DNA from 2 places in the Blautia sp. SC05B48 genome. Region 1 is predicted to be linked to the other one. Evidence: predicted binding sites of a transcription regulator. Region 1 holds the regulator's gene; the other holds the start of a gene.
What was found. The regulator Rex, encoded in region 1, represses fermentation and respiration genes when NADH is low (regulators of the CRP and FNR family bind a similar motif). The targets are predictions, from matches to a motif close to ATTGTTAANTANTTAACAAT.
Positions count from the first base shown of each region.

Region 2: a site for Rex is predicted at 3,573-3,592, ahead of EYS05_RS16755 (cobalt transporter). Genes of this name have one in related genera too.

Region 1 is NZ_CP040518.1:3,163,958-3,179,583, reverse strand. Features, by position in the region: gene EYS05_RS14780 (NAD(P)H-hydrate dehydratase) at 1-1,367, opposite strand, end outside; gene EYS05_RS14775 (redox-sensing transcriptional repressor Rex) at 1,429-2,076, opposite strand; gene EYS05_RS14770 (ABC-F family ATP-binding cassette domain-containing protein) at 2,291-4,207, shown strand; gene EYS05_RS14765 (pyridoxamine kinase) at 4,237-5,103, opposite strand; gene pdxR (MocR-like pyridoxine biosynthesis transcription factor PdxR) at 5,196-6,512, shown strand; gene EYS05_RS14755 (precorrin-8X methylmutase) at 6,509-7,150, opposite strand; gene EYS05_RS14750 (cobyric acid synthase) at 7,153-8,673, opposite strand; gene cobD (threonine-phosphate decarboxylase CobD) at 8,658-9,710, opposite strand; gene cbiB (adenosylcobinamide-phosphate synthase CbiB) at 9,738-10,715, opposite strand; gene EYS05_RS14735 (cobyrinate a,c-diamide synthase) at 10,702-12,105, opposite strand; gene cobK (precorrin-6A reductase) at 12,106-14,079, opposite strand; gene cobJ (precorrin-3B C(17)-methyltransferase) at 14,072-14,803, opposite strand; gene EYS05_RS14720 (cobalt-precorrin 5A hydrolase) at 14,796-15,626, opposite strand, start outside.
Region 2 is NZ_CP040518.1:3,589,466-3,605,091, forward strand. Features, by position in the region: gene cooS (anaerobic carbon-monoxide dehydrogenase catalytic subunit) at 1-928, opposite strand, end outside; gene EYS05_RS16740 (ATP-binding protein) at 1,046-1,816, opposite strand; gene EYS05_RS16745 (methylenetetrahydrofolate reductase) at 1,929-2,861, opposite strand; gene EYS05_RS16750 (CooT family nickel-binding protein) at 2,896-3,078, opposite strand; gene EYS05_RS16755 (cobalt transporter) at 3,143-3,535, opposite strand; gene EYS05_RS16760 (aldo/keto reductase) at 3,882-4,709, shown strand; gene EYS05_RS16765 (NAD(P)H-dependent glycerol-3-phosphate dehydrogenase) at 4,858-5,874, opposite strand; gene plsY (glycerol-3-phosphate 1-O-acyltransferase PlsY) at 5,887-6,534, opposite strand; gene der (ribosome biogenesis GTPase Der) at 6,539-7,864, opposite strand; gene EYS05_RS16780 (DUF512 domain-containing protein) at 7,827-9,212, opposite strand; gene EYS05_RS16785 (ribose-phosphate pyrophosphokinase) at 9,357-10,529, shown strand; gene pgeF (peptidoglycan editing factor PgeF) at 10,516-11,361, opposite strand; gene EYS05_RS16795 (YraN family protein) at 11,380-11,739, opposite strand; gene EYS05_RS16800 (ribonuclease HII) at 11,785-12,540, opposite strand; gene ylqF (ribosome biogenesis GTPase YlqF) at 12,540-13,397, opposite strand; gene lepB (signal peptidase I) at 13,440-14,048, opposite strand; gene rplS (50S ribosomal protein L19) at 14,145-14,492, opposite strand; gene EYS05_RS16820 (methionyl aminopeptidase) at 14,631-15,506, opposite strand.

The sequences.
Region 1 (15,626 bases):
ATGGGAGGCTGTTCCTCCGTTTTCAGATACATACATAACACTGCTGCCAGGATCCCGGAAAGCACATCTCCGCTTCCTGCAGTTGCCATTCCGGAATTACCGGAAAGATTCAGATACATCTGGCCTTTTTCATCTGCGATCACCGTACATGCATCCTTCAATACGCACACAGAGCCTGTTTCCGCAGCACATTTCAGTGCAGTATCTGCGATCTCATGCTGAATCTCCTGGATCGTTCTGCCACTGAGCCGGCTCATTTCTCCGATATGCGGTGTCAGGACTACATGCTCTCCCAGATACTGATACCATTGTGGATGTGCAGCCAGAAGGTTCAGGCCGTCCGCATCCAGGATCAGCGGCTTTTTCTCCCGGGCAGCCGCCGTGAGAAACCACTGTTCTCTCTCACGGCTGGCCACTGATGTTCCAAGTCCCGGTCCGATCACGATCACATCACACCAGGATAGAAGCTGTTCATTGGATTCCTGATCAAAGCGGCTGCAGACCATAGCCTCCGGAAGGAGTATCTGCAGTGGGATCCTGTTGGCTTCCACAGTCTGGATCTTTACCATTCCCGCACCGGCACGAAGTGCTGCACTGGCGCTTAAATAAGCGGCTCCGCACATTCCCTCACTTCCGGTCACAAAGAGCACTTTTCCGAAGGTACCCTTGTTTCCGCCGGGATCACGTTCCGGAAACAGCTTCAGATCTTTATTTTCCAGACAGGCGGCAGATGCAGTCACAGCTTCCTGTTCATAGATCCCGATATCGGCGGTAACGATCCTTCCTGCATACAGTCTTCCCGGATAAAAGCAAAGACCTCTTTTCCGGTAGGCAAATGTAACAGTCAGATCGGCGCTGAAGGCAATTCCCATTTCCAGGCCAGTATCTCCGTTCACTCCTGACGGGATGTCAACTGCGATCTTTTTGGCCCTCGCACTGTTCATCTCATGGATGATATCAGCATAATGCCCCTCGATCGGACGCGTCAGGCCTACCCCAAACACGGCATCTACTATAGTAGTATATTCACTCCACTGCGGGTTATTCACCTCAGGGACACGATAACCGGAAGCGATCTTATACTGAAGAGCTGTCTCTCTGGTCATTTTATCTTTGTTTCCGACCATATAAAACTCTGCCCGGATTCCCTTCAGATGGAACAATCTGGCAACAGCGATACCGTCACCGCCATTATTTCCGCTTCCGCAAACTACCAGGATCCTTTCGTCCTTCTGGAGATACTTTTCTGTTTCCTCTACCACCTTCAGTGCTGCCCGCTCCATCAGAACCTCGGAGGGAACTCCGATCTCACGGATCGTTGTGGAGTCCAGATCCTTCATTTCTGCGCAGGTAACAAGCTTCTTCATTCTGTCTTCTGCCTCCCCTCTGTCATAGAGAAAGCTGCCGTTTCCGGCAGCTTAACAATTCTTACTTATCCACATGTTCCTGCCTGTATTTGCTGAGATTATAAGACAGTGTCATCAGACTCTCGGAAAGATGAACGTTCTCTACGATCACATCATCCGGTGTCTCAAGATCAAGATGTGCAAAATTCCAGATTGCCTTGATTCCGTTCTCCACCAGAATATCTGCCATTTCCTTGGCTTTATTCTTGGGAAGTGTCAGGATCGCGATCTCCACGTTATTCTCTCTCAGGAAAAACGGAAGCTCACTGAGCATCTGGATCTCAAGTCCACGGACTGCGATGCCCTCAAGCACAGGATTTACGTCAAAGATACCAACAAGCCTGAACCCGCGCTTCTCAAAATCCACATAATTGGCAAGTGCCTGTCCCAGATTACCGGCTCCCAGGATGATCATCGGATGAACAGTATCCAGTCCCAGGATCTTACCGATCTCTGTATAAAGATAGTGTACATTATAGCCATACCCCTGCTGCCCAAAACCGCCGAAATTATTAAGATCCTGACGGATCTGAGAAGCTGTGGTATGCATCTTCTTACTTAATTCATTGGAAGAAATACGTTCTACATTATCTTCCATCAGCTCTCCTAAGTAGCGGTAATAGCGTGGCAGACGCTTAATCACCGCTTTCGAGATTTGTTTTGTCTCCACGATAGTTTTCCTCCTTACCTTACACTAGGTTAATTATAACGAATTGACATTTTCCTGTCAATTAAAGTTGTCTATTCTGTACAAATTTCTTTATATTTTTTCTAATAATTGATTTTTTCTTTGAAATCCCGGCAGTTTCCGTTATAATAGGTGGAGGATTTTTCCCTGTTCAGACATAAACAGGGGTGATTCTTTATACAGGAGGACAGTTTTTATGATTTTATCATGTCAGAATATATGCAAGGCCTTTGGCGAAAAAGTAATTTTAAATGATGCATCCTTTCACATTGAAGACCGTGAAAAGGCTGCTCTGATCGGCTGCAACGGTGCAGGAAAGACCACACTGCTGCGGATCATCATGCAGGAGCTTTCTGCTGATTCCGGTACCGTGGTGCTTGCCCGGGATAAAAATATCGGCTATCTTGCCCAGTACCAAGATATCCACGGACATCATACCATCTACGAGGAGCTTCTTACCACCAAGCAGCACATCATCGATATGGAACGCCGTATCCGCAATATGGAACAGGAAATGAACACGGTGACCGGTGATGAGCTGAACCGTCTGATGGAAACCTATACCCGCCTGACCCATCAGTTTGAGCTGGAGAACGGATACGCTTACAAAAGTGAGCTGACCGGTGTCTTAAAGGGTCTCGGCTTCACGGAGGAAGATTATGACAAGCAGATCGAAACTCTTTCCGGCGGTCAGAAAACACGCGTGGCGCTGGGCAAGATGCTTCTTTCCAAGCCGGATATCCTGCTTCTGGATGAGCCAACCAATCACCTGGATATGGAAAGCATCTCCTGGCTGGAAACTTATCTTCTGAATTATCCGGGAGCTGTTTTTATCGTCTCCCATGACCGTTATTTTCTGGATAAGGTGGTCACCAAGGTCATTGAGATCGAAGCCGGACAGACCCGCGTATACAGCGGCAACTACTCTGCCTATGCTCTCAAGAAGGCTCAGCTTCGTGACGCACAGTACAAGGCATACTTAAATCAGCAGCGGGATATCAAGCATCAGGAAGCCGTTATCGCCAAGCTGAAATCCTTTAACCGTGAAAAATCCATCAAGCGTGCGGAAAGCCGTGAAAAAATGCTGGACCGTGTACAGAGGATCGAAAAGCCTCTTGAGCTCCAGGACCGGATGCGTATCTCGCTGGAACCACGGGTGTTAAGCGGAAACGATGTGCTCCACGTGGAAGCGCTTTCCAAGGCCTTTCCGGGACAGACCCTGTTCTCCGATATCTCCTTTGATATCAAACGCGGCGAGCGTGTGGCACTGATTGGAAACAACGGAACCGGAAAGACCACCATGCTGAAGATCATCAACGGTCTTATTGAGGCAGATGCCGGCAAATTTTCCCTTGGTTCCAAGGTGCAGATCGGTTATTACGATCAGGAACATCATGTTCTGCATATGGACAAGACAATTTTCCAGGAGATCTCCGATACTTATCCGACTCTCACAGAGACCGAGATCCGAAATATGCTTGCTGCATTTCTTTTTACCGGAGATGATGTTTTCAAGGAGATCTCCGCACTTTCCGGTGGAGAAAGAGGCCGTGTTTCCCTTGCAAAGCTGATGCTTTCCGAAGCCAACTTCCTGATCCTTGACGAGCCTACCAACCATCTGGATATTGCCTCCAAGGAGATCCTGGAGGAAGCACTGGTCAGCTACACCGGTACAGTCCTTTATGTATCCCATGACCGTTACTTTATCAATCAGACTGCGACCAGGATCATGGAGCTGACAAACCAGGCAGTGGTAAATTACATCGGTGATTATGATTACTATCTGGAAAAGAAGGAGGAGCTGACCAGTACCTATGCACCGGGAAGCACTTCTCCGGAGGCACCTGCCGAAGAAAAAGCGGTTTCCGAGAACAAGCTTTCCTGGCAGCAGATGAAGGAAGAACAGGCAAAGAAACGAAAACGAGAAGCCGAGCTGAAAAAAGTCGAAGCCCGTATCGAAGAGCTGGAAACAAGAGACAGTGAGATCGACGAAACCATGGTCCTTCCGGATGTCTGCACCAATGTAGCGGAATGTACAAAGCTGAGCCGCGAAAAAGCAGCTATCGCTGAAGAACTGGAAGAGCTTTATGAAAAATGGGAAGAGCTGGCCTGACGGTCAGCTCTTTTTATTCCCTTATGTTTTTATGGAAGCAGCATGCCAAGATGCTGTTCAAAGCATACACCATCGTTACGGTCTGTTCCTTCCTCCACCGCATCCCGGATCGATGCCGAGATAAAGTCCACGGCCAGCTCTGCACAGGTTTTCATGGAATATCTTTTTACCAGCCCTGCACTGAGCACGGATGCAAAAAGATCTCCTGTCCCGGAATAGCTTCCTCCTGATTTCTCTGCAAATACCCAGGAGCTGTTTCCGTTTTCCAGGACAAGATTCCCCATTTTCAGAGGCTGCCCCTCCTCCCTGTGATCCACTCCGGTGATCACAACGGCAGGAAGTGAAAATTTCCGGGCAAGTCCGCACCCGATCTCCCGGATCTCTTCCATCCGCCGGGCCTCTGATGCCTTTTGCAGTTTATTCCAGATCTCCTCCATTTTTTCTTTTCCGTAGAGAAGAAGGAGGGCTTCCGTAAGGTTCGGTGTGATCACATAGGAACGGTGTGTCAGTTCGCAGAACCGGCTGCGGAGCTCTTCTGTATAGATTGGATAAACCGCGCCGTCATCCCCCATCACCGGGTCTGTAAGGATCAGAGTATCCTTCCCTGCAAACGCATCCATAAATTTCAGGATCCTGTCTGCCTGCTTATCATCAGAAAGAAATCCTGTATAGATCCCATCCGGAAAAAATCCTCTTTTTTTCCACTGCTCCATATATAGTTCCATATGCTCTGTGAAATCCTCACAGAAATAACTTTCATAACCGGTCTGGTTGCTTAAAACAGCGGTGGGAAGTGGACACGCCTGGACTCCCATCACCGAGATCACCGGGATCGCTGCTGTCAGTGAACATTTCCCCAGCCCGGAAAGATCATTGATCACTGCTATTTTTTTCATGGTAATTCTCCAGTCTTGAGTTTTTTTCTGTAATATTATAGAATGAACTGTCAGGTTTACGCAATCATTTTTGGAAGGAAATCATCATACTTATGTTAAATATATCTGCAGAACACAAAAAAGAACACCTATATCTGGAGGTTTATCACTATTACCGGAAGCTGATCATGGAAGGCCGTCTCCTTCCCGGAAGCAAAATGCCCTCCCTCCGCAAATGCGCCCAGGAGCTGAAGCTGAGCCGTACCACCATCGAAAATGCCTATCTTCTGCTGGCAGCAGACGGCTATATCATCGCCAGGGCACAGAGCGGCTATTATGTCACCGGCATTGCTTCCAGGCAGCATCTGCTCACCCCCAAAAAACAGGATAAGGATATCACGCCCTATCTATACGATTTTGCCTCTTCCGGTGTTGACCGGGAAAGCTTTCGTTTTGATCTGTGGCAGCGTTACATCAAAAGCGCCCTCCGCCAGGGCGACCGTATGCTTTCTTATGGCGAACCCCAGGGCGAAAGCGATTTCCGGGAGGTTCTCGCAGACTATATCCGGGAACGCAGAAATGTGATCTGCTCCCCGGATGACATTGTAGTAGGGGCCGGTCTCCAGCCCCTTCTCCAGATTCTCTGCCCTCTGATCCATGAACGGAAAACCGTTTCGTTCCCTACACCGTCCTTCACCGCATGCAGCACCATCTTTCAGGATTACGGATTTGATGTCCATTATCGGGACAAAAGCTGCGATGTGATCTATGTTTCTCCTGCTCACATGACAAAATGGGGCGAGATCATGCCGGTAAAACGACGCCTGGAGCTGATCCGTCATGCGGAGATCAATGACCATCTGATCATTGAGGATGATTTCGAAAACGAATTTGTTTATTTCCAGAAGCCAACGCCTTCACTTTTTGGTCTTGCAGGCGGTGAAAACGTTGTCTATATTGGTTCCTTTTCCAGGCTGCTGCTGCCCTCCATCCGTGTCAGCTTCATGGTACTGCCACGCTCTCTCCGGGAAAAATATACAAAAAAAGCAGCCTTTTATAATCAGACTGCTTCCAAGGCAGAACAGATCGCACTCTGCCAGTTTATCCGCGACGGGCATATGGCTTCCCAGACAAGAAAACTCCGCCGCCTTTATTCCCAGAAACTGAAGGCTCTTTCCCAGGCTGTCCGGGAGACCTTCGGCCAGGACTGCCAGATCCAGACAGGAGCCGCAGGAACCAGCCTTGCCCTTACTCTCCCCTGTTCTCTCACAGGCAGTGAACTGACAGACAGAGCCCGGAACCGTGGTCTGGGACTGGAGGTTCTCAGAGAAAACGGAGCCGAGGTCACCCTGGTCCTCTCCTGCTCCTCCATTCCATCCAAGGATTTTCTGCCTGCCTGTCAGCTTCTGAAGGAGGTTATCGGCTCCTAATCTCTCCGGTTATCGATCATGTAGAGCAGGGCATTTACAATGCACGCAGCAATGTTGCTTCCACCCTTGCGTCCTTTTGCCACAATATAAGGCACATCTGCGTGCATGATCAGCTCCTTTGACTGCACAACATTCACAAATCCTACCGGCACACCGATGATCAGCTCAGGAGAAAGCTTTCCGTTCTCAATAAGCTCATAAAGACGTACCAGTGCGGTAGGTGCGTTTCCGATGGCAAAGATCAGCTTTTTATCCATCTCTGCTGCCTTGTCCATGCTGGCTGTGGCTCTGGTAGTCCCGTTCTTTTTTGCAAGGGCAGCCACATCCTCGTCGGACATGAAGCAGTAAGCCTCACCGCCGTAGCGGGCAAGTGCACGCTTGTTGATCCCGGCCTTTGCCATCTGGGTATCTGTGACGATGCAGGCACCGTTGCGGATGGCGTCCATTGCCTTCTCCACTGCCCCCTCCGAGAAGCAGAGATTTTTTGCATAATCAAAATCTGCGCTTGTGTGGATGCAGCGTTTTACGATCAGCTCGGTTCCCGGGATCAGGGGAGTATCCCCAAGCTCTTCTGTGATGATCTCAAAGCTTCTTTTTTCGATCTCCAGGGGTTTTACATTTTCAAGCTCTACTTTCATTTCTATTCTTCCTCCGTAATCCCATTTTCCAGTATCTCATAGATTTTTTTCATATCCAGATGCTTCCGCAGCTCTGCAGCCAGGATATCATACTGCTGTTCCTTAAATGCCGCAAAATCCACGCCTGTCATATTTTCCACATCAATACCTTTTTTCTCGCCGATCACGCGTATGATCGCCTCTGCAGATGCTTCCTTATCAAAAACGCCGTGGATATAGGTTCCGCACACATTTCCCGCAAAAGCACCCTCTTCTTTTTTCTTACCGCTGACGCTGTCTGTGATCTTCGTTGCTGTTCCTGCATTCTCCTTCAGGATACTTTCGCCCATATGGATCTCATAGCCCTCGATCTCCGCACCGGAAAGAGGAGCAAACACACCGGACAGCTGACCGAAATGCCCCTGCACCCTGGTCCTGGTTTTCTTTTCGGCAAATACCGTCTCCATGGGAAGAAGTCCCATCCCTTTCATGGAACCGCCATTTTCAACTCCATGAGGGTCACTTAAGGTTTCACCCAGCATCTGATAGCCACCGCAGACACCAAAGATCAGCTTGCCTCTGGAGGCTTCCTTGAGAACTGCTGCCTCCATTCCGCTTTCCCGCATCCAGATCAGATCACCCATGGTGTTCTTGGTTCCAGGAAGGATGATCATGTCCGGAGAGTGAAGATCTCTCGGGTGTTTAACATAACGGAGAGAAACTCCGGGAATGCTCTCAAAAGGATTAAAATCCGTAAAGTTGGAAATCCTTGGTGTACGGATCACCGCGATATCAATGACACCGGCTTCCTGCTTCCGGTCAAAACGCTCCGTCAGGCTGTCCTCATCCTCCACCTGGATATCCAGGTAAGGCGCCACACCCACCACCGGGATCCCGCTTCTTTCCTCAAGCATGACAACACCAGGGTCCAGGATAGTCTTGTCTCCGCGGAATTTGTTGATGATCAGACCCTTTACCATAGCCTTCTCATCGTCCTCCAGAAGCTCCACCGTACCGATCAGCTGGGCAAAAACACCTCCACGGTCAATATCACCCACAAGAAGGACCGGTGCCTTGGCCATCTTTGCCATCCCCATATTTACGATATCCTCATCCTTGAGATTGATCTCGGCAGGGCTTCCCGCACCTTCGATGACAATGATATCATTTTCCGCTGCAAGAGCGTTGTATGCCTTCATCACATCCGGAACCAGGGTCTTCTTATATTTGAAATAATCCCTGGCACTCATAGTTCCAAGAACTTCTCCGTTTACGATCACCTGGGAGCCTACATCATTGGTAGGCTTCAGAAGAATCGGATTCATCAGGACAGACGGCCTGATCCCGGCTGCCTCTGCCTGCATGACCTGGGCCCGCCCCATCTCAAGGCCATCCTCTGTGATAAAGGAATTCAGTGCCATATTTTGTGATTTAAAAGGAGCCACACGATATCCATCCTGCTTAAAGATCCTGCAAAGTCCCGCAGCCAGCAGGCTTTTTCCGGCATTGGACATGGTTCCCTGCACCATTATTGCTTTTGCCATAATATACCTCCCTCAAGTACTTCGATCAGTTTTACATTTTCTTCATGGCGCTTTACCGCGATCCGATAATACCCCTTTGTAAGTCCCGGATAATTGCTGCAGTCACGGATCAGGATCCGTTTCCGCAAACAGAAGTCAAACAGCTCCTCCGGTCCTTTAAAGAAAATATAATTTGCTTCCGACGGAAATACTTTATACCCAATGCGGACCAGCTCATCCTTCAGCCACTGTGCCTCCCGAAAAACAAGCTGTCTTCCCTCCTCTACATATTCCGTCTCTGTAAGTGCCTGGAGCCCGGCTGCCTGGGCCATGGTGGAAACATTCCATGGCTGAACACAAAGCTCCATCCTTTCCATCAGCTTTCTGTCAGAACAGAGGCCATAGCCCAGCCGCACCCCAGCCATGGCATATCTTTTTGTAAATGCCTTCAGGATAAAAAGATTATTGAACCCGGAAAGAGAACGCTTCAGAGAATACTCTTCCGGGTCCTTTACAAAATCAAGGAAACATTCATCTACCACCAGCAGGATATCCAGTTTTCTGCATTTTTCCAGGATCTTTTTCAGAAGCCTGTGGGGGATCAGCATGCCGGTAGGATTATTGGGGTTGCATAAGAAGGCCATATCCAGTCCCTTATGGAGGATATCCAGATATGCCTCACTGAGCACAAAGCCGTCATTTTCCGTCAGCATGTAATATTCCAGTTCACAGCCTGTGCTGACCAGAGCCTGTCCGTATTCTGCGAAAGTAGGCGCCGGGATCAGAGCCCTCCTTGGCTTTACTGCGTGACAGAGCGTGAAGATCACTTCTGCTGCTCCGTTACCGCATATTACCTCTTCCGCTTTTACACCTTCCGATTCTGCGATCCTTTCCCTGAGAACGCCGCATCCCACCCGGGGATACTGTGCAATATGATCCAGACTGTGGATAATGGCCTGCTTCACACTTTCCGGTGTTCCCAAAGGATTCAGATTTGCCGAAAAATCCAGGCAGTCTTTATGTTTATATACGTCTCCTCCATGTATGTGTTTTGTCATTGGTCATTCTCCTGTCTGTATTTATTGTTACCTTAATAACCCGAACCGGATGCCCGCACTGAGCAGTCCAAAAGCCACCACACCCAGTATGGATGCCGCGTACATCAGCCGGTTAGCTCTTTTGATATCCTCCGGCTCCACAGGACGGATCGGATCCCCGATCGTGGGTTTTTCATATAATTTTCCGAAATAATATGCATTTCCCGCAAGCTGTACATCCAGCGCTCCGGCCATGGCAGCCTCTGTCTGGGCTGAGTTGGGGCTTGCATGATTTCTCCGGTCACGTTTGTAGATCTTTGCCGCGTTTTTTATATCCATTCCTGTAAAAACAGTTCCTGCCACCATCAGCCATCCGGAGATTCTGGCAGGGATATAATTGGCCACATCATCCAGCTTTGCCGCAACACGGCCGAAATAAAGATATTTGTCATTTTTATATCCAAGCATGGAATCCATGGTATTGATGCCCTTGTACAGAAACATCAGCGGCACCCCGCCGATAGCCATATAAAGCATGGGGGCGATCACGCCGTCGGATGCATTTTCCGCAACGGTTTCCACGGCAGCCTTTGTCACGCCGGTTTCCGTAAGCTCTCGGGTATCACGGCCTACGATCATGGACACCGCATAGCGTGCCTCGTCCAGAGTTCCATTTTTCAGCCGGTCATAAACCTTCATACTCTCATCCTTCAGGGAACGGGTGGCAAGAAGCTGATAGCACCAGAAAACCTCCAGCACAAATCCGGCCACCGGCAGATACCGGTAAAGATAATAAAGCACCAGAAGCGGCACCCCGCCGCTGAACAAACAGACAAGCACTACGATCAGAAAGCCTCCTGTCAGCTCACCACCGTGATTTTTCGGAAAAATCTTCCGGATCGCCTTTTCCAGCACTGCGATCAGATTGCCGATGACGCAGATCGGATGATAAAGCCATCTGGGATCTCCGATCAGAAGATCCAGCACAAATCCTATGACCAGTGCAGGAAGACTATATTTCAGCATCTTTTTTCTGCCTCCGTTCCTTCTTATATTCCAGTGCGTTCTTCAGAAAACGTGCCGGAACCCTGGGATTTCCGTAATAATAAAGATGAGGAAATCCTGCCATCAGCCTACCCCGGTCATGGATACAATCCCATCCTCTTTTAGATGCCGGCTTTGCCGCATGAAAATCCTCTCCGCAATCTGTGGAATCAAAATAATGGAATTCATGGGCAGGGATCTTACCAAGTCCGGTATCCTGTTTTTCCGTAAGGGTGATATAGCCGAACCGGTTCAGCTTCGGTGTCCGGTAGGCCCTTCCAGGGATCACCCCGCAGACTCTGCGCTGCTTTCCTTCCATATCCTCCATCTCCTGATGAAGATACATGAATCCGCCGCATTCTGCCAGACAGGGCATTCCGTCCAGGATAACTTCCCGGATCCGGGTGCACATTTCCTGATTATCTTCCAGCGCCTCCCCGTTTAATTCCGGGTAACCGCCGCTTAAAAGAAGCCCGTCCAGATCCTCCGGAAGCTCTCTGTCATGAATGGGTGAAAAACGCACCAGCTCCGCTCCCATCTGCTCCAGAAGATTTAAATTATCCGCATAGAAAAAGCAAAAGGCTTCATCATCCGCCACACCGATCCGTACCTTTTCCTCTGTCCGGTATCCGAAGGCAGTATCCTTCTGTATAAGCATTTCCGGCTCCGGCGCCGCAAGCTCCGGTGCTCCCCCTGCAAGCTCCAGGATCCCATCGATATCCAAAGTTTTCTCCAGCACCTCGGAAAGCTTCTGCAGACGGCTTTTCAGCTCCGGGATCTCCTCCGGAAGCACCAGTCCCAGATGACGGCTTTCAATCACACAGTCCTCCACCTTCGGAACATATCCCAGTACCTTTACGGAAAGCTCCTCTTCCAGAAGCTTTTTCATTCTGGGATACAGCATGGGAGACATCTGGTTAAAGATCACGCCGCAGATATGGCTGTCCTTTTTGTATTCCAGAAAGCCCTTTACATAGGCAGCCAGGGAAACACTCATGCCACGGCTGTTTACGATCAGGATCACCGGTGTATCTGTGGTGGAGGCCAGATCATAGGCACTGGCTCTGGAGGTGATCCCTCCTACACCGTCATAGTACCCCATGACTCCCTCCATCACTGCAATTTCACAGTCCGATGCGTTCTTTGCCAGAAGATACCGGATCCTGTCTCCATCTGTAAAAAACGTATCCAGGTTTCGGGATCTTGTACCAATCACGCGGCTGTGGAACATGGGATCTATGTAATCCGGGCCGCATTTAAAAGAAGCTACCTTAAGGCCACGGTTCACCAGCGCCTGAAGAAGCCCGCAGGTGATCAGGGTTTTTCCGCTTCCGCTGGCACCTGCCGCAAGAAGTATTCTCGGGATCTTCACCTAAATCTCCTCCCCTCTTCCGCTGCAGGAAATGATATAGATCGGATTCTCACCCATCATCATATGATACCTTCCGATAGATTTTGATCTTGCCGCAGACAGCTGTACGATATCCACATCTGTCAGGCTGAAATCTCGTATGGCATTCATGGCTTCCGTCACGGTCTCCAGAGTGATACAGTTGATCACGATCCGTACTTCCGGATTTTTGTCCAGAAGAAGCCGGATGATCTCATTCATGTTTCCGGAAGACCCGCCGATAAAAGCATGCGTCGGAGCAGGCAGCTCCACCATAGCTTCCGGTGCGGTACCCGATACGATCTCCAGATTATCTGCGGCAAATTTCCGCCTGTTCTCCTTAAGAAGAGCAAGGGCATCCTCCTTTTTCTCAATGGCATAGACCTGCCCCTTCCAGGCACGCAGTGCCATCTCAACAGAAACCGAGCCTGTGCCCGCTCCCACATCATAGCAGACAGAATCCTCCTGAAGGCGAAGCTTGGACAGCGAAACCGTACGTACCTCTTCCTTTGTCATAGGCGCCTTTCCACGGAGAAATTCCTCATCACAGATCCCGTGAACTGCGGGCAAAGGTAATGCCTTTTCATTGCACGCAGTTACCACGCTTAATGCATCTCCCCGGTATTCTGTAAGATCTGCTGCACTGGCATGAAAGATCTTTTCATTTTCGTAGGAAAGATTTTCGCCTACATAAAGAGTCACATCCCCCATTCCATACTCAACCAGACGAGAAGCCAGACGAGCTACCCCATCCTCTGTCCCCAGAATGGAAAAGACCTTGGGGTTATGTCGGATCAGGGAGATCAGATTGCAGTCTCTTCCATGAGCGCTGACGATCCTGGCATCATCCCAGGAAAGACCGATCTTCGCCATAAAATAAACAACAGAAGAAATCCCACAGATCACCTGGACATCACCATCCAAAAGATCCATCAGCTTCCTTGCGCCGCTGTAGAAGCCCACATCTCCGGAAAGGGCAATGGCAACGGTACGGTACTGCGGATGTGCCTTGATATACTCCACGATCTTATCACTGCGGTACTCATGGAGAACCACCTGTCCGGGCCTCTGTACGGCATCTGTCATACGCTTTGCACCGATCAGAAGCTCCGCCTCATCAAAGGCCTTCTTTCCTTCCAGGGTCAGGGTTTTTTCCGCGCCCATGCCGATGCCCACAAGAGAAACCCTCTGTGACAGGGTAAGGCCGAACAGCTTTGCCAGAAATACCCTTGCTTCCGGCAGGGACAGACCCTCCTCCCGCAAAGGTCTTCCGATGATCACAGGTGTGACGCCGCAGCGCTGACAGGCCTCCATCTTTTCCGGGAATCCACCTGCCAGACCGGTATCCTTGGTGACCAGATAGCTGCACTGGAACTGTCGAAGCATCGCTTCGTTGATCTCTGTGGAAAATGGCCCCTGCATACCGATGAGATGTTTTCCCTCGATCCCCAGCTCCGCACAGGAGCTGATCACAGAAGGGATGGACAGCACCCGGGCAAAAAGCCTCTCCTGGTAATCCGGGATCACTGTAAATTTAGACAGCTCCTTGCTTCCTGTGGTAAGAAAAATGTTCCCCTCTGTGCCGGAAAGAAATTCTGCCGCCTTCTCCGTGCTTTCCACATAGATGGCTTCACGGTTCTTCTCACTCGCCGGGCGAAGAACACGCTGATAACGGATATTTCCGTTCTCACAGGCAGACCGGATATTTTTTGTCACCTCTGCCGCATAGGGATGAGTGGCATCCAGAACGATCTCTGGCGCTTCCCTCCGGAAAAGCTCCTCCATATCTTCGGTTTTCAGCCTTCCGGCGCTGACATGGAGAAATTCATTTTCCTTCAGAAGGGATCCGCCATATTCCGTAGCTGCACAGGCATAGACCGGAACATGATTTTCCGCAAGGAACTCACAGAGTGCGTAGCCCTCGGTGGTCCCTGCAAAAACAATGGCTTTATACATTCTTATATCCCCTTGGTGTTACCATCTTGCCGTTTACATTCTTAGTCTGTGAATTTCCCACAAATACGGTAGTAAACATATCCACTTCTGTATCACGAAGCTCCTTCAGTGTCATAACCTGTGCAGTCTCGCCGTCACGTGCGATCTGGGCAACCGTGCCGCAGACAGTGTCCGGGGACTTGTATTTCATCATCAGATCACAGGCCTTCTGAAGATAATCCTTACGTTTTCTGCTGGACGGATTGTAAAGGCATACCACAAAATCCGCCTGTGCTGCTGCCAGAAGCCTTGCCTCGATCTTCTCCCACGGAGTCAGAAGATCACTTAAGCTGATCAGGCAGAAGTCATGGATCAGCGGTGCACCCAGCACTGCGGCGCCGCCTGTAGCTGCTGTCACACCCGGGATAATGATCAGCTCCACATCCGGATAGTTTTCTCCCACCTCATACATCAGACCTGCCATACCGTAAACACCGGCATCCCCACTGCAGATCATGGAAACGGTTTTTCCTTTTTTTGCCTCATCAAAAGCAAGTACACAGCGGTCTACCTCTTTTTTCATCGGCGTGGTCATGAACTCTTTACCTGCAAAATACTCCTTTACAAGATCCACATATACGGTGTAACCGATGATCACATCACTTTCATTTAATGCACGGATCGCTCTTCCAGTCATCTGGTCATACGCACCCGGGCCAATTCCTACAACATAAATCTTACTCAAAACGTATCCTCCGATTTCCGGCTGCAAGGGCGGTGGTCACACCGTCCCGGCCTGTTTTTTTTCTGATCAGTGTACCCTGTCCGCAACCCAGAACCGCGCTTCTCTCACAGACATTCTCTACACCTGTTATCTTTTTTACAAATTGTGACGGGGTAAATTCACCCTGCACTGCCTTCAGCTCTTCCTCTGTAAAGATCAGAAACGGAAGCTGCCAGGCTTCTGCCAGAGAAAGAAGTCCCACCTCTTCTTTCTTCAGATCAATACTGGCAACAGCTCCCAGTGCTTCTCTGTAAACGTCTGATTCCTTCAGACATTCCTCTGCCGCCTTCTGGATGGAGGCTGCATCCTTTCCCCTGCGGCAGCCCATTCCCAGAACTGCAGCGGGCGGCACCACATGGACTGTATTTTTAAAGGGCAGACAGCCTCTGTGGATCGTCACTGCAATACCTGTTTCCGGTGCCTCACCGGCTTTCTCACCATTCTCCGGATCCGCTGCTGCTGAGGGCCTTCCGTCTTTCCCGCAAAGCACCAGACCCTCCGGCAGCTCTCCGTCCCATGGAAACTCACTGTAGAAGCCAACGTTCTCTCCTGCAAGAAGGGCCGCAGAAGCCTCCTTCGCAGCCTTCATATGAAAAATAGCACAGCCATTCTTTTTGGCAAAAACATCCACTGCAAAACGACTGTGAAGATCTGTGGCTGTTGTCACAACCGGCACTGCCTTAAGATATCCGGCACAGCGAAGTGCCAGCTCATTGGCTCCGCCAAGATGTCCGGAAAGAAGAGCAATGACAAATTTTCCGCACTCATCGATCACCAACACAGC
Region 2 (15,626 bases), 430 kb from region 1:
CAGCCATCGGAACACCACGACGCATAGCTACCTCGTTAGAAGTACAGCACACACCGGAAACGGTGATTCCTTTTGCTCCTACAGATTTTGCATAATCGATCATTTCTTTGCTGTCTGCATACTCACAGATCATCTCAGAAAGACTCGGATCATGTCCGTGTACAACAATGTTTACATTCTCTTCAACCATTACTCCAAGGTTAGCCTCTGTATCAATCGGCTTCGGAGTTCCGAATAATACATCAGAGAACTCTGTTCCCATCATGGAACCGCCCCATCCATCAGCCATACCGCAGCGAAGAGACTGTTTTACAAGTGCCTCCGGAAGAGATGAACATCCCATATGAGACATATGCAGGGAGCTTGCAACCTCACGGTCGATAGCACGTGGTGCGATTTCGTTCTCGATCAGTTTTTCTTTCTGTCCTGCAGGCATTCTGTCAAGGAATCTCTGATATCCGAACGGTTTACCATACTCCATAAGACCGATCTCAGCCATCTCATGAGCCAGATCATAGATATCCTTGCCTTCTGTTTCCACGCCCCACTCTTTAGCGATGCGAAGCAGTTTCTCAGGATCTTTTACCTGATAATTTCCGCCCTCTTTTGCACAGTACAGTGTATGGCAGATCTCACGACCATGATCGGAGTGAGTAGCTGCACCACCGGCTGTAAATTTAAGGAAGTTTCTTCCTACGATACCATGGGCATCACATCCGCAGACTCCTCTTGGAGCCTTCGGTGTAATACGACACGGTCCCATTGCACAGATACGGCAGCAGATACCCTGCTCACCGAATTTACAGTGCGGAGTCTGGTTCTTTGCACGGATCTGCCATGCATCTGCTCCTACCTTTGCACCTGTCTCGAGAAGACGGGCTGTAGCGGCTTCAAATTCCTCCACTGTAGTTAATTTGAATTCACTCATTATAGACCTCCTTTAATAGCACATCTATTTTTATTTTTCTTTTTATAATAAGCCCAGGGCAGGAACCCATCCCCACCCATGGGTTATTCTCTTTTATAAAAAAAGGTTTATATTCCATTATAAACCTAATTTATCGAAAATTTCAAAAGCTGCTTTTCTCATCGGATTATCCTCAGGAAGAGTAACGGTTGGTTTACCATCGCAGTCATATTCATAAACTGCCTCATCCTGTGGTACCACACCGATCAGATCGAGACCCTGATTCCGGATCTCCTCAAGGATTCCTGGATTCAGTTCTGCTTTTGGCGCGCGGTTGATAATAAGACCCACTCTGGAAGGCTTCATATCGCATTCCTTAATAAGTTCTGCGATCCTGCCAACTGCCTGTACACCTCTTCTGGAACAGTCACTCACAAGGATTGCTGTCTCCATGCTCGGAAGGATTCCTCTGCTGATATGTTCCATCCCTGCTTCATTGTCCACAACAATATATGGATAATTCTTCTGGTATTTGGCAAGCTGTGCCTGAAGCAGACCGTTTACAAAGCAATAGCATCCTTTTCCCTGGGTTCTTCCCATTACAAGAAGATCGTAATCATCTTCCTCAGCAAGAGCATCCTCGAAACGTACCTCTGCATAATCTGCCTTGGACATTCCTTTGGGGATCGGGCTTTTCTCTGTCATCTCAGCATGTGCGATCTCCTCACGTACATCGCCAAGAGTTGTATCTACTTCTACACCAAGAACCTCGTTCAGATTTGAATTGGCATCTGCATCTACCGCCAGTACAGGTCCTTTTTTCTTTTCGCAGAGATACTGGATCAGCATTCCGCATAATGTAGTTTTTCCAACGCCGCCTTTTCCGGCGACTGCAATAACATGTGCCATAAAACGGGCACCTCCTGATTCTATATCTGTTATGCCGGCGCATAAGGGAGGTGCCTGATACTGTTCTGGCACCTCCGCATCGTGCCGGAATTCTTATTTATTTCGTTGATGATTAGATAAGTGTACGAAGTCCGGATCTGTCAATGATCTCGGATACATCTTTCCATTTGTTTAATGCATAAAGATGGATACCGTCAACACCAAGAGCGCGATACTCATCGATCTGTCTGATGGTGTATTCGATTCCTTCTTCTTTGAATCGTTTAACCTTGTCCTCATAGAACATGTCAAATGGTTTACCATCAGCATCTTTAGCGTTAAACGGATTCGGGAACAGCCAGTTCCTGGAAATCAGCCTGCAAAGCTCACTGTCCATTACACAGCCGTTACGTGAAAGAGCCATATTAATGGTAGCTGCCTGGTCCAAGATCGGCATTACGCCAACATCTACAGGCATTGTCACTCCAGCCTCGCGGATAGCGTCCAACCAGTATTTAAACTGTTCCATATCCCAGCAGAGCTGAGTCATGATATAATCAGCACCATTGTCCTGTTTCTGTCTCAAAACAGCAATATCAGCATCCAAGCTTCTGCATGCGATATGGCCTTCCGGTGAACCGGCTACTGCGATCTCAAACTTATCGCCAAATTCATCACGGACAAATTTAACAAGGTCTGTCGCATAATTGAAGTCTCCGCAGGTTGTTGTCTCACCAAGCGGAATATCTCCTCGAAGTGCCAGCATATGGTCAACGCCATCTGCCAGATACCGTTCCAACTGCTGTCTGATTCCTTCTTTTGTGTTCTTGATCACTGTGAAGTGTGTTACAGGAATAGATCCTGCATTCCTGATCATCTGGCATACTTCCCTGTTGGCTCCGACATTTCCGCCGCCGGCACCGTATGTACAGGAAATATACTCCGGTCTATACTTCATGAGATGTTCAATGGTTCCCGGCAGATTTGCCATGCCTTTTTCCGTCTTTGGCGGAAAAAGTTCAAAAGAAAGCAACATTTTTTCTCTCATTGCTTCAGATAATTTCATCGATCGTCCCTCCACATCTTACGTCTTGATCATATCAGTTACACTGCAGTTTCACGATGCTGTTTGCAAGATCCACCATAAGGATACTGCCTTCTACCTCACGCTCATCTCCCATGATATCACGAAGGATCAATTTATTTCCGTCTACATCGATCCGGCTTACATTCTTAAAGATCACAGAATTATCTTCTTCCTTATATACTGTTGCAAGACACATAATCATTCCTCCAAATAAGTGGCGTCATTTAACCACTATGCTGTCAAAACTATTCTGTCAGTTTTTATTTCAACTCTTCCTTAACAAGTGTAAGGGCAAGTCCAAGCCTCATATTACCTTTCTGAAAATCTGCTACTGCCTCTTTGATCGTCTTAGCAGCTGCATCCATGTTAAGCTTCTTAAGATTGTCAGCCATCTGATCAAGTTCTGCAGCATGATGCTCGTTATGCTGCAGCATATAGGTAAGAAGCGCTACAGTCTCATTCTTGCAGTCACCATTCTCACAGGAACCGCAGTGCCCATCACCGTGTGTATGACAATGGCTGTCTCCTTCCGCATGGCTGTGTGTATGACTGTGAGTCACACCATCCTCATGGGTGTGCTCATGTGTATGTTCATGGCTATCTGCATGTCCATGCTGAACAAGATTGCCATTCTCATCTTTGATTAAATGCATAAATACCCCTTTCCTGTATCCGCCGTGCGGACACTCTCATGACAAGAATTTATCAATTAAATTCATTATACATCTTTTCACTGTTATTATCAAGAAAATAATTATAAAAAATAGCCAAAATTATATGCTGTTTTTCCTATTTTTCCAAAAACTTTGACAGTAAATTAACTCGATTGTTTCATTTTTAACGAAGTTAGTTTCTTCAAACCATTACTCTTTACCCAATCTGCTTTCCTGGCCAAGTCTAAGCTTTATCACTTTTGTAATATAATTGATGTGATTCTTTCATATTTTTGTGCTATAATAGCAAAAGCATGGAAAGCAGAACATACAAGGAGGAATTATTTTGAAAAAAACTGTTTTTCTGAACAACGACAGAGAAATGCCTCTTCTGGGGCTTGGCGTATACAAGTTGCCCGATGACGTACAGGCCGAAGCAGCCGTCACATCTGCTATTTCCGCCGGCTACCGCATGATCGATACCGCTTCTGTTTATAAAAATGAAGAAAGCGTTGGACGTGCCATTGCCAAATGCGGAGTTCCCAGAAAGGATCTTTTCATCACCAGTAAGATCTGGAACAATGCGCAGCGTCTCGGCGATGTCCAGGGAGCATTTTCCCGTAGCCTCGACCGTCTGAAAGTCAGTTATGTAGATCTCTATCTGATACACTGGCCGGTTCCCGGCTGCTATTTAAGCACCTGGAAAGAGCTGGAATCCATTCTTGACTCCGGACGTGCTTTAAGTATCGGCGTCAGTAATTTTGATATCCGGCATCTGGAAGAGCTTCGTAAGATATCCGGGATTATTCCTGCTGTAAACCAGATCGAGTGCCATCCTTTGTGTTACCCTACTGAACTGATCGAATACTGCAAGGCTTTCGGTATTCAGGTACAGGCTTATGCTCCTCTGGCAAGAGGTGCATATTTTGATAATGATGTAATGTGTGTTCTGGGGACCAAATATGCCCGGACACCTGCTCAGATCGGACTTCGCTGGGCAATACAGAAGGGAATTTCTGTCATTCCGAAATCCATCAACCCGGAACGAATCCGTAGCAATGGAAACATCTTTGACTTCAATATCGAGGATGAAGATATGGCGATCATCGATACACTGAACGAAGATCTGCATACTTCTCATGTTCCGGAAGATCTCCGTGATATTCAGTTTTAATTTCCATAATAATGCAAAAAGATATCTGCCAGATTATAAGTGATCTCCTGGCAGATATCTTTTTTTCTTTTCACCTGATATGGTAATCCTATAATTCTGCGCTTAGTATTTCACATGTCTGAAACTGATAAATACTTGACTGATCCGCTCACGCATTTTCCCACGGAAGCATGGGCGTTTCCACTTTTTTATCACGCAGCATCAGGTCCATTACTGCTTCCGCTGCTGATTTTCCTTCAAACAGTACGCGGTTCACTTCCGTTATGATAGGCATCTCCACCTCATATTTCTCTGCAAGCTCTCTTGCAGCTCTTGCAGAATAAACGCCTTCCACAACCATCTGCACTTCTTTCATAGCTTCTTCCATCGTATATCCCTGGCCGATCAGGTATCCGGCCTTTCGATTACGGCTATGCTTACTTGCACAGGTCACGATCAGGTCTCCGATCCCGGACAGGCCGTAAAAGGTCTCCATCTGCGCACCCATTTTTTTGCCAAGTCTTCCTATCTCCGTGATTCCCCTGGTAATCAGTGCTGCCTTGGTATTATCTCCATATCCAAGGCCGTCGGCAGTACCTGCTGCCAGTGCGATCACATTTTTCAATGCTCCGCCAAGCTCTACCCCAAGAATATCCGGTGTTGTATACACACGGAACACAGGGCTCATAAAAATGCTCTGAAGGTATTCCGCAGTTTCCTGTGAATGTGCGCTGATCACACAGGTTGTAGGAAGTCCGCGTCCTACTTCTTCCGCATGGCTTGGACCGGAAAGTACGGCTACATTACCCTGCGGGATTTCTTCTTCGATCACCTCACTGAGTGTTTTCAGTGTCTTTTCCTCAATGCCTTTTGCAACATTGACAATCTTCTGATCCTTGCAGACAAACGGTGCCATCTTGTGTGCAGTACTCCGGATATACGGGGAAGCTACTGCCAGAACTGTTACATCCACGTCCTTAAGTGCACGCTCCATATCCGTCAGGACATCGATTTCATCCGGAAGCCGTACCCCCGGAAGCCTGTCAGGATTTTCTCTTTTTTCCCGGAGTTTCCGGGCATTCTCCGGTCTTGCTGACCAGAGAAGGACTTCATGGCCATTATTATGCAACAGGAGTGCCAGGGCTAATCCCCAGCTTCCCGAACCCAGTACGCTGATTTTTGCCATAAATCTTACCTCTTATTTTTTATTCTTACTGCTTAAAAACACCTTATTCTCTGTTCCATGAAACAGTCTTACAATGTTTGCCCTGTGTCTGTAGAACGCCATTGCTGTAAGAACTGCCATCACAATATAAAGCTCAACGGTATGCGGCTGATCCATCCCATATTTTCCCATATGCCCAAAAGCAAGGACCAGGATAAAAGCCACCGCATATGCACTGAGAGAGCAAAGCGATACATAATGAGTTGTAAAGAACAGCGCAAAAAAGACAACTGCACATACAATAAATATCCGCCAGTCAAAAGCAATGATCATGCCCACAGAAGCAGCAATTCCCTTTCCGCCACGAAATTCCATAGAAATCGGAAAATTGTGTCCAAGGATACATCCTAATGCCGCATAAAGGATAAGAAGCGGAAGGATACCATTCATGGAATTTCCATAAACCATTCTTACGATCACAATAGCCAGTACACACTTCAGGCAGTCTCCCAGCAGTGTGATCGCTCCCGCCTTCTTTCCAAAGGTCCGGAAGGCATTCGTAGTACCAGCATTCCCGCTGCCATGCTTTCTGATATCTGTCTTGTGGATTTTTCCAATAATATAGCCTGTCTGAAAAAGCCCGCATACATAACCGATAACAAGACAAATAATACGTTCCATACTTTTATTCCTTTTCCCCGCGCTCGCGGATGATAAATTTCAGAGAAGTTCCAGAAAATCCAAAAGCATCTCTGATCTTGTTCTCCAGATATCTTACATAGGAAAAATGCATCAGTTCCTTGTCATTGACAAAGATAACAAATGTCGGCGGTTTTACCGCAACCTGTGTCATATAGAAGATCTTCAGTCTTCTTCCTCTGTCAGACGGCGGCTGCTGAAGAGCGACTGCCTCAGAAAGGATCTCATTAAGAACACCTGTCTGGATACGGAGTGTCTGATTTTCGATAACTGTATCGATATTCTCGAAAAGCTTCGGAAGTCTCTGACCTGTTTTTGCAGAGATAAAGATGATCTGCGCGTATGGCATAAAGGAAAGGATCTGACGGATCTTTTCCGTATGCTTGTAGATGGTCTTGTCATTTTTCTCAATGGCATCCCATTTATTTACCGCTACGATAATACCCTTTCCTCTGTCATGAGCGATTCCTGCGATCTTAGCATCCTGCTCGGTAACACCCTCGGAGGCATCGATCACAACTACAACCACATCTGCGCGCTCTACAGCCGTCACAGTACGGATAACACTGTAGCGCTCGATCTCTTCTTTTACCTTACCCTTGCGTCGAAGTCCTGCGGTATCGATAAAAATATAATCTTTTTTGTTCCAGGTAACCTTTGTGTCAATAGCATCACGTGTGGTTCCTGCAATATTGGATACGATCACACGCTCCTCTCCAAGAAGCTTATTGATCAGAGAAGATTTTCCCACGTTCGGCTTTCCTACAATGGCGATCTTCGGAATATCATCCTGATCTTCCTCTTCACTCTTATCCGGGAACTCTTTGATCACCTCATCCAGCATGTCTCCAAGGCCTTGTCTGTTAGCTGCGGAAATCGGGATCGGTTCTCCGATTCCAAGATTGTAAAACTCATATACATCCATCATATATTTCTGGTGGCTGTCTACCTTGTTAACTACAAGACGTACCGGCTTGCCGCTGCGGCGGAGCATGTCTGCCACCTTGGCATCGGAATCCACAAGACCCTGGCGGACATCTGTGATAAAAATGATCACGTCTGCCGTATCAATGGCGATCTGTGCCTGCTCTCTCATTCTGGAGAGGATGATGTCGCTGCTGTCCGGCTCAATTCCACCTGTATCGATCAGGGTAAATGTCCTGTCAAGCCATGTGACATCTGCGTAAATCCTGTCACGGGTTACTCCCGGTGTATCCTTTACTATGGAAATATTGTCACCTGCCAGAGCGTTAAACAGAGTGGATTTGCCTACATTAGGCCTTCCCACTATTGCTACTACTGGTTTGCTCATAAATCTGTCTCCTTCTTGTTTGTTTATGTTCCGGAGGGTAGATCACGGCTTCCACCAGATCATGTCCTCCTGTGTCTACGATTACAATTTCTGTGTTCAATGCTTCCGAAAGTTCTTCCAGTGTCATGTCATCCAGAAAAATCTCCTCATCACCTTTCAGCATGCTGCATGGGATCAGAAGCTTCTCTCCAAGGTCAAGACCGGAAAGCTGCTCTTTCAGATCCTGCCCGGTGATCAGACCGGACACTGTGATCTTTTCACCGAAAAAACGATTCTCGATGGTTGTGACCGAAATCTGCACATTGGGATATTTCTTCTGGATCTCTTTTATATGGCGTGCGATAAAAGGCGCCGCCAGTTTTCCTGTGGCGATCCTGCCTGTCACCTTACGGTCGTCACCGGAAAGCCCCTCCAGCGTTTCTTTTACTTCTGTTTCCAGAAGCCTGAGCATTCCCACACCATTCTCAAGCTGCAGATATCCATCATATTCATCCTCACAGGGAAGCTCCCTGTCTGCCAGAATATACCATTCGTCTGAAGCATGGATAAAATGGATCCCATATTTCTCCATCATGATCTTCTGCCAGCGTTCGATCTGCCCCAGGACTTTTTCAGCATCTTCCTTATTAAAAGGTTCCAGAGGATAAAGACCTTTTCTGTATTTGGTAAGTCCTACCGGTACAACAGAAACGCTCTGAAGGATCGGCGCATAAGCAGAAAGCTTTTCAAGGCTGTATTCCAGCTCGTCTCCGTCATTGACGCCCTTACACAGTACAATCTGTCCATTCATGGTGATTCCTGCATTGTACAGCATATCCACCTTATCCAGAGCCTTTCCTGCAAAACGGTTATGCAGCATTTTACACCTGAGTTCCGGATTCATTGCCTGGAACGAAATGTTGATCGGTTCCAGATGATAGCGGATCACACGCTCAATGTCTTTCTCACTCATATTGGTAAGCGTAACATAATTTCCCTGAAGGAAGGAAAGCCTGGAATCATCATCCTTAAAATACAGCGTCTCACGCATACCCGGCGGCATCTGGTCAATAAAACAGAACATACACTTATTTGAACAGGAGCGATAGTCATCCATCAGTCCTCCGTTCTCAAATTCTATTCCAAGGTCTTCCTCATATTCCTTCTCTACCTCCAGCTCCCACTCCTCACCATCAGGCTTCTCTACCAGAAGCACCACGAGCTCTTCATTCATGAGATACCGGTAATCGAAGACATCTTCCACAGGCTGTCCGTTCACAGACACAAGTCTGTCTCCCGGCTCCAGCCCCAGCTCCTCGGCAATACTGTCGGGCAGCACCCTGGAAATCATATGCTTTCTTAATTTCATCATTATCTCCCTTTTCTATCCCGTATATAATAACAACTTTGCTCTTAAAAATCAACACTTTGAGAAAACACCTTGACTGACACGTGGGTCTGATGTTATAAATAGACTGAGAATTTTTAATGACATACACTTAGGAGGAATATTATGCCAAACATAGAATTGCTGGAAAAGTCTATGCCTGTTGCCCCGATCCGAATCGCCGCACTTGCCGGATGCCGCGAACTGGCCGAGGAGGTTGACAAAAAGCTGGTTAAATTCCGTAAAGAACTTGTAGCCGCCAAGAAATCCACCATCATCCCACAGGGATATGCAGAAAAATCTTTCCTTGTAGACTGCGAATGCCCACGTTTCGGAACCGGTGAAGGTAAAGGTTACATCAAGGAATCTGTCCGCGGAACAGACCTTTATATCATGGTAGATGTGACCAATTACAGTCTTACTTACAGCGTATGCGGTCATGAAAACCACATGTCTCCGGATGATCATTACCAGGATCTGAAGAGAATCATCTCCGCAGCCACCGGTAAAGCACACCGCATCAACGTTATCATGCCATTCCTTTACGAGGGACGTCAGCACAGACGCACCAAGAGGGAGTCTCTTGACTGTGCACTTGCACTTCGCGAGTTAAGTGCCATGGGCGTTTCCAACATCATTACTTTTGACGCTCATGACCCACGTGTACAGAACTCTATTCCGCTGAAGGGCTTTGATAACTTTTTCCCCACATACCAGTTCCTGAAGGCTCTGGTCAAAAATGTCCCTGATTTCAAGCTTGACAATGATCATCTCATGATCATCAGCCCGGATGAAGGTGCTATGTCCCGTGCTGTATACTTCTCCAATATCCTTGGAGTCGATATGGGTATGTTCTACAAACGCCGTGATTACTCCACCGTTGTCAACGGAAAGAACCCGATCGTTGCTCACGAATTCCTCGGAGATTCCGTAGAGGGCAAAGACGTTGTCATCATCGACGATATGATCTCTTCCGGAGAAAGTATGCTGGATGTTGCCCGTCAGCTCAAAGAGCGTAAAGCCGGACGTGTATTCGTCTGCACAACCTACGGTCTGTTTACAGATGGCGTAGCCAAATTTGATGAATATTACGAAAAAGGCTGGCTGGACAGAGTCATCACAACCAACCTTAACTATCGTATTCCTGAGCTTCTTGACCGTCCATACTATATCGAAGCAAATATGAGCAAATATCTTGCAAGTATCATCGATATCATCAATCATGATGTATCTGTCGAGAAGGTTCGTTCCAGCAACGAAAAGATCATGGATCTCATGAAAAAAGTCAACGAACAGTAATAAATGCTCCCAGGTTTCCACGTTTCCCGTGAGAAGCCCTGTGTGAGTAAAGAAAGAGCGGATTACAGCAGGTGCAGATGCCCGGCATTGAGATCCGCTCTTCTTTTATGCCTGCATCCAGAAAGATCCTCCTGTTCGCCTCCCACAGATTCAGCTGATATTTCCCATCTGGTTTTCTGTAAAAAAGCACATCCCAGTATTTTTCTTCAAACGCCTCTCTAAACTGATCGATCACATCTTCACTGACTTCATAGCAATCCTGACAGATAGAAGGACCAATGGCTGCATAAAGCTCTGAAGGATCTGTCTGAAATTCCTCAGTCATCTTTTCCACCGTCGCTTTACCAATCTTTCCTACAGTACCTCTCCAGCCGGAATGAGAAAGTCCCACAGCTTTATGTACCGGATCTATAAAGAAAAGTGGTACACAGTCCGCATAAAACGTTGCCAGCACCAGTCCCGGCACATTGGTGATCATTCCGTCCACATCTGTATAAGGCCTTGGTTTTGTGATCCCATTTCCTCTGTCTTCTTCCGTGACCACACGTACATTGGTGGTATGCGTCTGATCAGAGGTTACGATATCTTCCATGGAAAATCCCATAGCATCAGAAAGTCTGCGATAATTTTCCCTCACCGCAGCCTCATCATCCCCTCTTGTGAAGCTTAAATTCATAGATTCATAAATCCCCTGGCTTACTCCTCCCAGACGGGTACTGAAGCCATGTACGATCCCGGGAAATTTCTCAAAAGCAGGATATGTAAGCCAGGTAACCTCGTTCTTCTGATTTACATTCATTAGCTGTTTATCTTTATACCATTTTATTTTCATCTTATGTGACCAGTCCTTTCAACTGCAAAAATCAAAAGCATTTTTTATCCAGTGGATGTTCTCTCCATCAATTCCTACTACGTCAAAACGGCAGGGAGGCAGCTCCCGGTATCCATGGGCAATCAGATAAAACATTGCCACTTTGCTGATGATCCGCTGTTTTTCTCTCCCTACCGCTGAAAAAGGACTTCCGCTCTTTCCGTTCTTTCTGTATTTCACTTCAATAAACACCAGATATCTTCCATCCTGCGCAACAAGATCGATCTCCCCACTTCGGCAGCGAAAATTTCTTTCCTTGATCTGCAGCCCCTTTTCTGCCAGGAACGCTGCAGCAATTCCTTCATAATAGCTGCCCTTCTGTCTTCTATTTTCCTTCAGATAAACAAAACCTTTCTGTTTTTGATGTCGGTATCTTAAGTATTTTTATACAAAATGTGTGATAAATGTTTTTCTGTGTATCGGACTTGGTCCATATTTCTTCAGTGCTTCAATATGCGCTGCAGAACCATATCCTTTATTGGAGGCAAATCCGTATTCCGGAAGAACCTTATCATATTCTTCCATCATCCGGTCTCTGGTCACTTTGGCAACAATACTTGCTGCCGCAATGGATACACTTTTTGCATCACCTTTGATGATGGGTACCTGCGGAATCTGGATTTCCGGTATGGTAACCGCATCGTTCAAAAGCAGCTGCGGCTGTACAGAGAGCCTGCTCACTGCCTGACGCATTGCCTCATAGGTTGCCTGCAGGATATTGATCTCATCAATTCTCTCTGGACTTGCCATTCCGATTCCAACAGAAACTGCTCCCTCCAGGATCACATCGTACAGTTCTTCTCTCTTCTTAGCTGTAAGCTTTTTAGAATCATTCAGCCATAAAATATTGCAGTCTTTCGGAAGGATCACCGCACAGGCGACTACCGGTCCGGCAAGAGGGCCTCTTCCCACCTCATCGATCCCACAAAGATATCCAAGATGCTCATATTCATGTTCATATTTCTTCATGCTCTCTGTACGTACACGCTCATCCTCCAAAGCTTGAAGCTTTTTGTGATACTGCTGGATCAATTTCTGTACACCGCTTCTCTCATCATTTTCATAATGACGAAAAAGGGCGTTATATTCGCCCTCCTTCGCTGACGCAAAACGCGCCTTGATATCTTTCATTGTTTCCATTACACTTCCTCCGGTCCTTTTGGAAACTCCAGAGTCACTTTTCCCAGTTTTCCGGAACGAAATTCTTCCAGCAAAAGGCGGGATGCTTTCTCATAGTCAAGCTCTTCGCCCTTTTTCAGACATCCTCTTGCTTTTGCAACTGCAGTAAGGATATCCAGCGGTTTCAGCTCTTCTTCTACATTGTATCTCTCTCTGATCGCTGCCGGATAAAACTCCTGCAGATATCCGATCAGACCCAGGGCAAGTTCTTCAATATTCAGAATATCGTCCTTGATCGAACCGATATAGGCAAGACGCATTCCAACTTCCTGATCTTCAAATTTCGGCCAGAGAATTCCTGGGGTATCCAGAAGCTCCACACTTTTATTCAGACGTATCCACTGTTTTCCTTTTGTAACTCCTGGTTTATTACCGGTCTTGGCACAGGCTTTTCCTGCAAAGGTATTGATAAATGTTGATTTTCCAACATTAGGGATTCCTGCAACCATCGCACGTACCGGACGGTTTTTGATTCCTCGTCTCCGGTCTCGCTCTGTCTTTTCCTTACATGCCTCTGTGATCGCCGTAGAAACGGCCTTCATAGATCCCTTATTGCGGGAATCAATGCTTACCGCATAGATTCCTTTTTCTTTGAAGTATTCCATCCAGGCACGGTTCTGTCTCTCATCGGCAAGATCTGCTTTGTTGAGAAGGATCATACGTGCCTTGTTTTTTCCCAGCTCATCAATATCCGGATTTCGGCTGGAAAGAGGAACTCTTGCATCTACAAGCTCAATGATCAGATCGATCAGCTTGATATCTTCCTGCATCTGACGCTTCGCCTTCGTCATATGGCCTGGATACCACTGTACGTTCATAATTCACCTCATTTATCTGTACTTTAATCTGTTTACTTTGATCTATTTTATAAAACCTATTTTATTTTTCGGAGAAACTGTAAACCAAACTTTCCCGATAATGTACTTCTTACTGATATTTCCGATATCGCTGAAGCGGCTGTCCTCACTGTTATTGCGATTATCGCCAAGGACAAAATATTCCCCGCTTTCCAGAGTTATAGCACTATTCGCAAGTCCTCCATCTGTCATATCCTGATAAGCTCCATTTTCTTCATAAACCTTGCCGTTGATATAGATCTTCCCGTCTTTAACCTGAACAGTCTCCCCGGGAAGGCCGATTACACGTCGGATATGCAGGGCAGCCGAGTCACTGGCGCTTGTTTTAAAAACGATCACATCTCCACGTTTTGGTGAACTGATCTTATATAAAGCCCTGTTTACAAAAAACTTTTCACTTACAGAATACGTGGGTTCCATGGCACTTTCCTGCAATGTCACAGTCTGAAATGCAGAGATTGCAACCAGCACAGCAAAAACCAGGGTCACAATAATTTCAAATACCCACTTCACGATTCCTCTTGTCCTGTCATCGCGAAGCTTCTCTCTTGCTTCGGAAACAGCTCTGTTTTCCTTCAGATTTTCAATATTTATCTTCTTATTTAATCCCATATTCTATCCCCTGTATGTGCTTTTACACGCATACGCACTGATGTAAAAAGAGGGACAATAGCAAATGTTATTGTCCCTGCCTCTTTACTTATGAAATTATTTTACAAGCTCTTTAACCTTAGCTGCTTTACCTACACGATCTCTCAGGTAGTTCAGTTTCGCACGGCGTACTTTACCATGACGGATAACCTCAACCTTAACTACATGTGGGGAATGAAGCGGCCATGTTTTCTCAACACCAACACCATTGGAGCTCTTTCTTACTGTGAAAGTCTCTCTTGTGCTTCCGCCCTGTCTCTTAAGTACTGTACCCTCGAAGATCTGAACACGCTCACGTGTACCCTCTTTGATCAGTGCATGTACTCTTACTGTGTCTCCTACGCGGAACTGCGGTACTTCAGCTTTCAGCTGAGCGGACTCAATGTTCTTAATAATTTCGTTCATTTCTTTCTCTCCTTAATTATACTGGATGTTCTTAATACACATATGGTAACAGAGGACCATCTTTTATCACAACATCTGTGATTATACACTAGATAACTTCTCATTGCAAGGACTTTTTTTCCGGATTTTCGAGGGCTTTTACCAGCAAAGGACCTCATGTCCTGTTTCTGTGACAAGGACCATGATCTCCCACTGTGCCGATGGCAATCCATCCTCTGTCCGCACTGTCCAGTCATCGATCTCATCTGTATAGATTTCATCAGATCCCATATTGACCATCGGTTCAATAGTAAAGATCATTCCCGGTACCATGAGTACACCTGAACCTTCCTTAGATGTGTAGCTTACCCATGGATCTTCATGAAACTCAAGACCTACACCATGTCCGCCAATTTCTCTCACAACTGTATAGCCGTTTTCCACTGCATGTTTGTGTACAGCACTTCCCATATTTCCGATCGGTGTCCATGGTTTTACCTGTTCAAGGCCAAGCTCTACGCATTCTTTTGTCACACGGACAAGCTTCTCCTTCTCCGGACTTACCTGCCCAATACAGAACATACGGGAGGAATCAGAAAAATATCCCTGATAAATGGTAGATACATCTACATTGACAATGTCACCTTCTTTTAAGACAATTTCTTCATCCGGGATTCCGTGGCATACTACCTCGTTGATAGATGTACATACACTTTTTGGAAAACCTTCATAATCAAGTGGTGCCGGAATTCCGCCATGACGTACTGTTTCTTCATGTACCCAGTCATCGATCTGCTGTGTCGTTACACCTGGTCCGATATGCTCTGCAACATAATCAAGAACTGCAACATTAATCTTGCAGCTCTCTTTGATCTTCTCGATCTGTGCAGGTGTCTTGATCAGATCATGGTCAAGAACTGCATACCCCTTCTTTTTCATGAGTTCCATTTTTTCATCAAATGCTTCATGACATTTTTTATATTTTTTTCCGCTTCCACACCAGCAGGGATCATTTCGTTCGATTTTTTTAGACATCTTTTTCCTCTCCTTTTCGCAACTGTATGGCTGCTTTTTCTTTTGTATTTTATATGTTCAGATATGTTATATCTGTCTGTAATATTTTAACTGAATCAAAGAAGTCTCCTATGTGGTTGC